DNA from 3 places in the Streptomyces sp. NPDC096311 genome. Region 1 is predicted to be linked to each of the others. Evidence: riboswitches for the same ligand, from Rfam matches in the RefSeq annotation. Region 1 holds a riboswitch; each other region holds the start of a gene.
What was found. A riboswitch is a leader RNA that binds a small molecule or an ion and turns the genes downstream of it on or off. The one in region 1 is predicted to bind cyclic di-AMP.

Region 2: another riboswitch for cyclic di-AMP. It lies ahead of ACIRA5_RS01255 (C40 family peptidase); the one in region 1 lies ahead of ACIRA5_RS08730 (transglycosylase family protein).
Region 3: another riboswitch for cyclic di-AMP. It lies ahead of ACIRA5_RS49310 (peptidoglycan DD-metalloendopeptidase family protein); the one in region 1 lies ahead of ACIRA5_RS08730 (transglycosylase family protein).

The regions. Positions count from the first base shown of each region.
Region 1 covers NZ_JBIWFN010000003.1:100,871-104,419, reverse strand. Annotated here, with positions in the region: gene ACIRA5_RS08740 (cytochrome P450) at 1-795, shown strand, start outside; gene ACIRA5_RS08735 (transglycosylase family protein) at 967-1,974, shown strand; cyclic di-AMP (ydaO/yuaA leader) riboswitch at 2,113-2,321, shown strand; gene ACIRA5_RS08730 (transglycosylase family protein) at 2,326-3,036, shown strand; gene eno (phosphopyruvate hydratase) at 3,374-3,549, shown strand, end outside.
Region 2 covers NZ_JBIWFN010000001.1:282,822-286,370, reverse strand. Annotated here, with positions in the region: gene ACIRA5_RS01265 (ATP-dependent Clp protease proteolytic subunit) at 1-612, shown strand, start outside; gene ACIRA5_RS01260 (hypothetical protein) at 620-925, shown strand; cyclic di-AMP (ydaO/yuaA leader) riboswitch at 1,272-1,457, shown strand; gene ACIRA5_RS01255 (C40 family peptidase) at 1,461-1,934, shown strand; gene ACIRA5_RS01250 (DUF6328 family protein) at 2,023-2,544, shown strand; gene ACIRA5_RS01245 (ATP-binding protein) at 2,887-3,345, opposite strand.
Region 3 covers NZ_JBIWFN010000033.1:82,960-86,508, forward strand. Annotated here, with positions in the region: gene ACIRA5_RS49305 (alpha-galactosidase) at 6-2,087, shown strand; cyclic di-AMP (ydaO/yuaA leader) riboswitch at 2,389-2,547, shown strand; gene ACIRA5_RS49310 (peptidoglycan DD-metalloendopeptidase family protein) at 2,550-3,530, shown strand.

The DNA of each region.
Region 1 (3,549 bases):
GGCGTGCCCCGCGAGGACCAGGACGACTTCCGGGACTGGGCGGGAATGATGATCCGGCACGGTGGCGGACCGCGGGGCGGGGTCGCGCGGTCGGTCAAGAAGATGCGCGCGTATCTGCTCGAACTCATTCACAGGAAGCGGGAAGGCCTTCCCGACACGCCCGCGCCCGGTGAGGACCTCATCTCCGGTCTCATCCGCGCGTCCGACCATGGCGAGCACCTCACGGAGAACGAGGCCGCCGCCATGGCCTTCATCCTGCTCTTCGCCGGGTTCGAGACGACCGTCAATCTCATCGGCAACGGCATGTACGCCCTCCTCACCCACCCCGAGCAGCGCGCGCGCCTCCAGGAGTCCCTCGCCGCCCGCGAACGCGAACTCCTCGAGACCGGCGTCGAGGAACTCCTCCGTTACGACGGGCCCGTGGAACTGGCCACGTGGCGGTTCGCCACCGAGGCCGTGTGCATCGGCGGGCAGGGCATCGCGCCCGGCGACCCCGTCCTCGTGGTCCTCGCGGCTGCGGACCGTGACCCCGCGCGGTTCGAACAGCCGGACACGCTCGACCTCTCCCGCCGTGACAACCAACACCTCGGCTACGGCCACGGCATCCACTACTGCCTCGGCGCCCCGCTCGCCCGCCTGGAGGGCCAGACCGCGCTCGCCACCCTCCTCACCCGCCTCCCCGACCTTCAACTCGCGGGAGATTCGGCCGATTTGCGCTGGCGCGGAGGGCTCATTATGCGTGGATTGCGCACGCTTCCAGTGGAGTTCACGCCTCCGGTACCGGTCGCGCGATAGCGGGCGACCATACACCTGCGGGCGCTCAAACCTGACGCGCACTCAACTCTGTGATCTTCACGTGATCTACGCTGCATCGACTTGTGACAAGTGTTCGGGTGCGGATACGTTCACTCGTCAACGCGACTCACACGTCGCGTAGTCACCTGCTGTCACGTGAAAGGCTTCCGCATGCTCTCCGGGAACGGCCGCCATCGTCGCCCCCGTCAGGCCCCGGCCCTCATCGTCGCGGCAGGAGTGACCGGATCCGCCATCGCGATCCCGTTGCTCGGTGCCACCAGCGCGAGCGCGGCCGACGGCACCACGTGGGACCGGGTCGCCGAGTGCGAGAGCGCCGGCCAGTGGAGTGCCGACAGTGGCAACGGGTATTACGGCGGGCTCCAGATCAGCCAGGCGGACTGGGAGAAGTACGGCGGCCTCATCTACGCGTCGAGCGCCGACGAGGCCAGCCGCTCGCAGCAGATAGCCATCGCCGAGAAGCTCCTCGACCACCAGGGCCTCACCCCCTGGCCGACCTGTGGACCGCTCTCCGGGCTGAGCAAGAACTCGGGCGACATCCTGGTCGACACGGGCGTGGCGAACGACTCGTCCAGCACAGTGGATTCATCCGGTTCCTCCGATTCGTCCAGTTCGTCCAAGAATTCAACCCCGTCCACCTCTTCCGGCTCGAAGTCCGATTCGTCTTCGTCTGACTCGTCTTCATCCGACTCGTCCTCGAAGGCGTCCGGGAACGCGGCCGAGAACACGACGAAGGCCGACACCAGCGGCGACGCCCAGGGGGCGGACGGCTCCGACACGGCTGCGTCGAAGAGCGACAACTCGGGCAACTCCGGCCAGGGCGACGACTCTTCCGGTACGTCCGAGAACGCGACGACCGGTGCGGGGCGCCACCGTGGCGGCACCGCGGACGAGAACACCACCGACAGCGCCGTGGACGGCCGTGGCGACGACTCCTCCGGGCGGCATGCCTCGCGCGGAGCCGGCGCCTCCCGTGATGTCGTCGACGGCTCCTACGTCGTGCGCGCCGGAGACAATCTCTGGACCATCGCGGACGCCCTTGACCTCGAAGGCGGATGGGCCGAGCTGTACGACGCGAACAAGAAGACGGTCGGCGTCGACCCGAACCTCATCCTCCCCGGTCAGAGCCTTGCAGTTGGTGCCGAATCGGGCGAAAAGTAGGGGCAGTTCGCGTCATGGTTCGCTGCGTAATGTCCGGTTTGGCGCGAGTGAGAGATGGATCTCAAAGGCCCTGATCGTCTTTGGAATTCAGCCGATCGACTGCTTACGGTCATGACCGCTCGCCACAGCGGGCCCCGACGGTCGTCAACGCCGAATCCTGCCAACGGCCGTACGGGAACAGTCGACGCGTCAGCGCCGTAGGCAGGAGCGGGGGACCCAAGGTATGCGCCGCGCCCGGTAGTTGACCGGGAGCGGCTTGGGGTGAAGCCGAGCGCTCAGAGCGCACGGCCGGGCACTCACCCGCCCGAACCCGACAGCTCACCTCGCAGGCGTCGGTGAGGGGATCTCTCCATGCTGTTTTCCAGCAAGGGCAAGCACCGCCGTCCGTCCAAGGCCACTCGTGTCGCCACGCTCGCCGGTGTCACCGGTGTCGCCATCGCCGCTCCGCTGATGGCGGCCGGCAACGCCTCCGCCGCCACCGCCTCCCAGTGGGACGCCGTCGCCCAGTGCGAGTCCGGCGGGAACTGGTCCATCAACACCGGCAACGGCTACTACGGCGGTCTGCAGTTCTCGGCCTCCACCTGGGCCGCGTACGGCGGCACCGCGTACGCCGCGACCGCCAACCAGGCGTCCAAGTCCCAGCAGATCACCGTCGGCGAGAAGGTCCTCGCCGCGCAGGGCAAGGGCGCCTGGCCGACCTGTGGCACGGGCCTGTCGGGCGCCGCGTACACCGGCGGTGCGAGCACCCCGTCGACCTCGTCTTCCTCGAACAGCTCCTCGTCGAACAGCTCGCCGAGCGCCAGCACCACCACCCGCTCGACGGACACCGCGGCCTCCCGTTCGGCGTCCCGCCCGGCCGCCCAGAAGACCGTCTCCACCCCGACCGGCAAGAAGGTCAAGAAGGGTGACGGCGAGTACAAGGTCGTCAAGGGTGACAGCCTCAGCTCGATCGCCGAGAAGAAGAAGGTCAAGGGCGGCTGGCAGCAGCTGTTCAAGCTGAACAAGGACATCGTCGACGACGCCGACTTCATCTACCCGGGTCAGCAGCTGCACCTCAGCTGATGATCGGCAGCTTCACCCCAGCTGAATGACAGGTCCCCCATAAAAGGGGTCTCCACACTGGAGACCCCGGTGAGGGTCGCCCCCGTCCCCACGGGCTCCCCGCTCCGGTGCGTGTTCCCCCGTACGCGCCGGAGCGGGGTTTTTCGTCTCCGGCATTTCGTACGGAGCGTTTCGTACCCAGATTTCCGTACCCGTTTTTGTTCCGTTCTGGAACAATGTGTACGTTCAGTTCTGCCCAAGGGGTGGGCGACCGGCTGGCCGATCCCCCCGGGGCGGTTAGGCTCATGTCGCGAAGCCATCACAGGCTCCGCGTACCCGCGTCACATCCCAGAAGGAGATGCTCGTGCCGTCCATCGACGTCGTCGTAGCCCGGGAAATCCTGGACTCCCGAGGCAACCCCACGGTCGAGGTCGAGGTCGGCCTCGACGACGGCAGCACGGGTCGTGCCGCCGTTCCGTCCGGCGCGTCCACCGGCGCCTTCGAGGCCATCGAGCTGCGTGACGGTGACCCCAA
Region 2 (3,549 bases), on a different contig from region 1:
CGGACGAGCATGGGGCACCGGACCCTGGATCCGTACGCGAAGCTGCTCGACGAGCGGATCGTGTTCCTCGGGACGCCGATCGACGACACCTCGGCGAACGACGTGATGGCGCAGTTCATGCACCTCGAATATCTGGCACCGGACCAGGACATCGCGCTGTACATCAACTCCCCCGGCGGCTCGTTCAGCGCGATGACGGCGATCTACGACACGATGCAGTTCGTCAGCTGCGACGTGGAGACCACCTGTCTGGGGCAGGCCGCTTCGGCCGCCGCCGTGCTGCTGGCCGGCGGCGCGCCGGGCAAGCGGTTCGCACTGCCGGGCGCCCGGGTGCTGATCCACCAGCCGTCACTTCCCGAGCCGGTACAGGGACAGGCGAGCGATCTGGCCCTCCAGGCCGAGGAGTTGATGCGCACTCGAAGGCTGCTGGAGGACATGCTCGTCCGCCACACGGGGCAGAGTCCTGAACAGGTCGCCGCCGACATCGAGCGGGACAAGATCCTGGACGCTCAGGCCGCGTTGGCGTACGGACTGGTGGACGGGATCATCCCCAGCCGCAAGACCTCGCGCACCGCGCCCGGTGCGAGGAACGCCACACCCGACGCGAGGTGATCCGCCGATGGTGCCCGAACTGCCCCCGTTGCCCGCGCTGACGCGCGCCGAGGCCGAGCTGATCGACCGTTACCTCGACGTGGTCGACCTACTGGGCCGTATCAACCCGGCCAGGCCCGGAGACACCTACCGCGGGCTGCGTGCCGCCCAGGCGCTGGTCGCCAAGGCCACCGAGCTGCGGGACGCCCTCGCGCTGATGCACCAGCGCGGCGAGAGCGAGGTGCACGCGCCGACGCTGGCGCAGGCTTTGCGCGTCCTCGACGGTGAGCGGCGGGCGGCCCGCGTCACCCTGCCGCCCGACGCCGACAACTGACACACCCACACCCGGGTCGCCGTGTACGCCAAGTCAGCGAGGCGTCCGGCCCGGGGTTCAAACGGACCAGATGGTGTACCCCCTGATGGAGTAGTCACAGGCCCCTTCGGGGAACCGAAAAAGTTGCGCAACGCGCGTAGCCCGGAGGCGGAATGAGACGCTCCGGTGCTGGTGGGACCGTCGTCGGCGTCCCCAACATCGCCCGAACAGAGGGTCGTCCACCCGAACGGGTGAGTGGTGAGTAACGCCACAAATCGCCGGTTCCGCTCGGATTTTCCGACCGCTATGCGTGAAGATCCCTTCCGACGACAAGCCCCCGCCACAGCGGCGGGGCGGTCCGGGCGGACGCCGAGTCCTGCCGCTGCCCGGATGACCGGTCGACAGAAGTGCATCGGCAGGAGTGGAGGACCCAGCAAGACGGGTCGCCGGAGAGATCCGGGCGGCCCTTGGGGTGAAGCCGCGCAAGCGGCCGGGCTACTTCGCCAGCCCGAATCCGACAGGTCATCCTTCACAGGCGGCTGACGAAGGGTTGCGCATGACTGCGCTCAATCGTGTCCCGTCGCTGTGGACCCGGGCCGGTACGGCCTCGGCGCTCACCCTCGCCGCCGTGGGCGGCAGCCTTGTGGTTCCTGGCGTCGCATCCGACGCCGAAGCGGCCACGCTGGCGACGAAGGCACTTCAGGTCGCGGCTTCCAAGAAGGGCTCCCCGTACCAGTACGGCGCCGCCGGGCCACGCCGCTTCGACTGCTCCGGGCTCACGCTCTACTCGTACAAGAAGGCGGGCAAGACGCTGCCTCGTACGGCCGCGGCGCAGTACAACAAGACACACCACATCTCCGCGTCCCACCGCAAGGCCGGAGACCTGGTGTTCTTCCACTCGGGCCGGAACGTGTACCACGTCGGCATCTACGCCGGGAAGGGAAAGATCTGGCACTCCCCGAAGACAGGGGAGGTCGTGAAGCTGCAGAAGATCTGGACGAAGAGCGTCTGGTACGGCCGGGTCAGCTGACCTGCCCGAGGGGGTGCCGGCCGGCCGGCACCCCCTCGGGGTTCCACCCCCGGGCGTGAAAAGCGGACGAACCGGTTACTCGTTCACCATGGCTGAGCGACCTTCCCCCGAGGAACGGAACGAGACGCCCCTGGAGCGCGCCGATCGCAACTTCGGCGAGCTGCTCCAGGAGCTGCGCGTCACGCAGACCGGTGTGCAGATCCTCTTCGCGTTCCTGCTGACGCTGGCGTTCACCCCGCGCTTCCCGTCCCTCGACACGGTGCAGCGCGCCACGTACGTCACCACCCTCCTGCTGGCCGTGGCGGCCGCCGCGCTCTTCACGGCGCCCGCCGCGCTGCACAGGTCGCTGTTCCGGCAGGGCGCGAAGCCGACCATCGTGCGGGTCTCCTCCGTCCTGGCCACGGTCGGGATGGGCGTGCTCATGCTGACGCTGACGGGATCGGTGCTGCTCGTCGTGGACGTGGCGCTGGGACGCGCCGCCGGGATCGCCTCGGGCGCGGGCACCCTGCTCGTCTGTGTGGCGCTGTGGGGCCTCCTGCCCGGCCTGGTGCACCGTGCCGTCGTCAGCGGAGCGCCGGCTCCGAGAGAAGCACCGGAACGAGAACCGTGAGCGCGCTCATCGCCGGACCACCCGCGGGCACGAACCGCGGCAGTCGGCTGAGGAAGGTGCTCGGCGCCTTCGGGTCGAGCGCGTCGGTGACGAGCCCCTGCCGCGGCGGGCGGTTCATCCCGACTGCCGCCGGCCGAACCAGCCGGACAGCGCGGTCGTAGCGCAGAGGGTGGCCGGGACGGCGGCGGCTCCGGTGGGGCCGCGGTCGCCGGGACCGGGAGATCCGCGCCGTACGCTCTCCGTCGCCCGCCGGGCCGGGGACCGGTCGGTGCCGCCGACCGAGGTCTTCCGGGCCCCGCCGCGAGGCGCCGGACGGGGCAGACACGACAACTGAGCCGCTCCTCAGGGCTCTTGTGGGCCACCGGCCGTCACCGGCTGGGCCGGCACCGTCCAGGGCAGCTCGATGGCGACCGTCTTGCCGCCCTCGCGGGTGGGCCGGACGACGAGTCTGCCGCCGCATTCGGCGGTCAGCCAGCGGATGATCACCATGCCGCGCCCGTTGTCCTGCTGGACGGCGGCGGGCAGACGTTTGGGAAAGCGCGGATGGCTGTCGGTGACGCCGATCCGCAGGTGTTCATCCCGGTCGAGCCGGACGTCCACCGTGAAGGTGGGCGACTGCCCGAACGTGTGTTGGACGGCGTTGGTGGCTAGTTCTGACACGATCAGGCGTACGGTGTCCGCGACTTCGGCGTCGCACGGCAGGCCCCATTCGGCCAGCACATCGGCGACGAATTTCCGGGCCGCGGAGACCGAGGCGGGATCGCTCGGCAGAGTGACGGATGCTTCCTGGTGATCTGCCATGGCGACGTCGTCCCTTTCCCACGGGACCGGAGTCCGACACGGAGCGGATGGTTCGAGTACGGTCCCGGACTGGTGCTTCGCGCCAGACTGCCATCACTGGGCCGGTCACGGGTGCGATCCACCGAGATATGCATATATCTGTCGCTCGATGCGGTGAACTCTGCGACGGCGGAGCGTATTTGGGCGGCTCGGGAGGAGTAAGGA
Region 3 (3,549 bases), on a different contig from region 1:
GTTTGATGATCGATATCGGCGAAGATGGTCGTACGTGGCTTCTTTCGGGTCCCACGAGCAGCTACGCACTACGGCTGACCGACCTCGACGAACTGCTCCATCTCCACTGGGGGCCACGGATCGCCCTCGCCGACGCCGAGTCGCTGGCCGACCTGCCCGGCCCGCCGTACCGGCCCTTCGAGTCCCGGCTCGACGGGCGCGAGGAGTATCCCGTCGAGGGCGGCCCCCGCTTCGTACGCCCGGCGCTGTCCGTACGGACGCAGGAGCGGCGCGGCACCGAGTGGCGTTTCGAGACGTCCTTCGTGGAGCAACACGCCGACGGCGACGAACTGCGGCTGCGCTTCGCGGACGACGGGCTCGGCATCACCCTGCACTACCGGATGCGCGGCGACGTCGTCGAGCGCTGGGTGACCCTGGCCAACGAAGGACCTTCCCTGGAGCTGCTGCGCGCGGACTCCGCGACCTGGACGCTGCCCGAGCGCGACGGGTGGCGCCTCTCCCAGCTGCACGGGCGGTGGGCGGCCGAGTCCCGACTCGCGCGCTCCCCCCTCACCTACGGTGAGAAGGTCATCGGCAGCCGCCGCGGGCACACCGGGCACCAGCACCTGCCGTGGGTCGCGCTGGACAGCGGGGCGAGTGAGGAGAGCGGCGAGGTCTACGGGTGCGCGCTCGGCTGGTCGGGCTCGTGGCGGATGTGCGTGGCCCAACTCCCCGACGCGCGCGTGCAGATCTCCGCCGGCGCCGGGTACGACGACTCCGGACTGCTGCGCCTGGAGACGGGGGAGTCGTACACCACCCCCGTCTTCGCGGGGCTGTGGAGCGACGGCGGCTTCGGCGCGGCGAGCCGGACGTGGCACGCGTACCAGCGGGCGTTCGTGATCCCGGACGCGGACCAGGACCGGCCGGTGCTCTTCAACTCCTGGGAGGCGACCCACTTCGACATCTCCGAGGAGCGGCAGCGGGAGCTGGCCCGGCGGGCCGCGGAGATGGGCGTCGAGCTGTTCGTCGTCGACGACGGCTGGTTCGGGGCACGGACGAGCGACCGCGCCGGGCTCGGCGACTGGGCCCCCAACCCGGACCGCTTCCCGCAGGGTCTGAAGCCGCTCGCCGACGACGTGCACGCGCTCGGCATGCAGTTCGGGATCTGGGTCGAGCCGGAGATGGTCAACCCGGACAGCGAGCTGTACCGCGCGCACCCCGACTGGGTGCAGTTCCAGCCGGGGCGGACCAGGACGGAGTTCCGCAACCAGCTCGTCCTCAACCTCGCCCGACCGGATGTCCAGGAGTACCTGTGGGAGCAGCTCGACGGTCTGCTCTCGAGCGCCCCGATCGACTATGTGAAGTGGGACTTCAACCGCTGCTTCACGGACGCCGGTTGGCCCGGTGAGCCGTATCCGCAGAAACTGTGGGTCGAGCACGTGGAGGCCCTGTACGGGCTCCTGGACCGGCTGCGCGCCGAGCATCCCGGGGTCGCCTTCGAGTCCTGTTCGGGCGGTGGCGGCCGGATCGACCTCGGCGTCATGGCGCGTACGGACCAGGTGTGGACCTCCGACAACACCGACCCGCTCGACCGGCTCGCCATCCAGCACGGCTTCAGCCAGATCCACCCGGCCCGGATCATGGCCGCCTGGGTCACCGACAGTCCGAACGCGCAGCTCAACGGTCGGATCAGTTCGCTGCGCTTCCGGTTCGTGAGCGCCATGGCCGGGGTGCTGGGGGTCGGCGGTGACCTGGCCGACTGGAGCGAGGCGGACCTCGTCGAGGCGCGGGAGTGGGTGGAGCTCTACAAGGAGATCCGGCCGGTCGTGCAGCGCGGCGACCTCTACCGGCTGCGGCCTCCGGAGGGCGGGCTGAGCGCCGTGCAGTACGTCCACGGCGACGAGACCGTCGTCCTCGCCCTGCTCCAGGCCCAGCGTCACGGCGAGCCGGTCGCCCCGCTCCGGTTGCGCGGGCTCGATGCGAGCGCCGCGTATGAATGCCGCGAAACGGGCGAAATGCATCGAGGTGCGGTGCTGCTGCATCACGGGTTGCGGACGAGGCTGCGCGGGGACTTTGATGCGGCAGTTGTCCGACTACGTCGTATGTGAGCGATCTGCCCTTATTGATGCCTTAATTCCAACTGGACCTGGAATAAAGGACCGTGGTGTGACCTGCGTGAGCAGCGTCATATTCGTGACGATGCGTTGCGGGCCCGCTTTCTCGATCCGCCCGAATTCCCGGGTAGTTCGAGAGACCGCGGAGATCATTGTCCACGGAGGGTGACCGGAATTCCGGCCTGGATCAAGAAAGGCACGTGCACAGAAAAGCCACATGGTTGGCGATGCGCCTCCATCTCGCTTACGTTCGCCCTCAATCCGGACGGACGCCCAATCCTGCCGCCGCCCGGTATCCGCACACCCACCGGTAACCGGCAGGAGCGGGGGACCCACAGGTACCACGCCTGTTCCGGTCTCCGGAACGGCTAGGGGTATAGCCGCGCAGCCGCGTGGCCGGGCATCTCCAGCCCGCACCCGACAGCTCACCTCGCAGGCGCCGGAGAGGAATTCTTCATGCCCGCGAAGGGTAAGCACCGCCGACCCAAGTCCCAGCGTTTCTCACGCTCGATCGCCGTGGCCGGAACCGGTGGTGCCGCCCTTGCGCTGCCGCTGATGGGGACCGCCGGTGCCCATGCCGCGACGCCGACGGCCGCGGTTTCGTCCACTCCGGAAAAGACCGCGATCATTTACGGCGCGGCGGTTTCGGAAAAGACCGTGACGGTTTCGGAAAAGACGGCGACGACGTCCACGGTCTCGACGAAAACCTATTCGGTGAAGGCCGGCGACTGGCTCTCCAGGATCGCCGAGCGGCAGCACGTCAGCGGCGGCTGGCAGAAGCTCTACTCCGACAACCGCCAGGCCATCGGCAGCGACCCCTCGCTGATCCACCCCGGCCTGAAGCTCACGATCGGCGAGAGGGCCGCGTCGACCGACGACACCAAGCCGTCGACCAAGACGTCCACGCAGTCGTCCGCCAAGACGTCCACGCGGTCGTCGGCGCAGTCGGCCACCGGGTCGTCCGGCGCGGCGGACGCGCCCAAGACCCAGGCCGCCGCCCCCCGGGTCACCGGCACCGCCACCGACACCGGTTACACCCTGCCGGTCGGGGGCGCCACCATCGGCACCGGCTACAAGGTCGCCGGCAGCATGTGGTCCAGCGGCTATCACACCGGCGTGGACTTCGTGGTCCCGACCGGCACCACCATCAAGGCCGTCGCCGCCGGCACCGTCGTATCGGCCGGCTGGGGTGGCGCGTACGGCAACCAGGTCGTCATCCAGCACGCCGACGGCCGGTACTCGCAGTACGCCCACATGTCCGCCCTGTCCGTCTCGGCGGGCCAGACCGTGACCGAGGGCCAGCAGATCGGCCTCTCCGGCGCGACCGGCAACGTCACCGGTCCGCACCTGCACTTCGAGATCCGCACCACCCCGAACTACGGCTCGGACATGGACCCGGTCGCGTATCTGCGCTCGCACGGTGTCGCCGTCGGCTGACACCCGCCGCGCCTCTCAC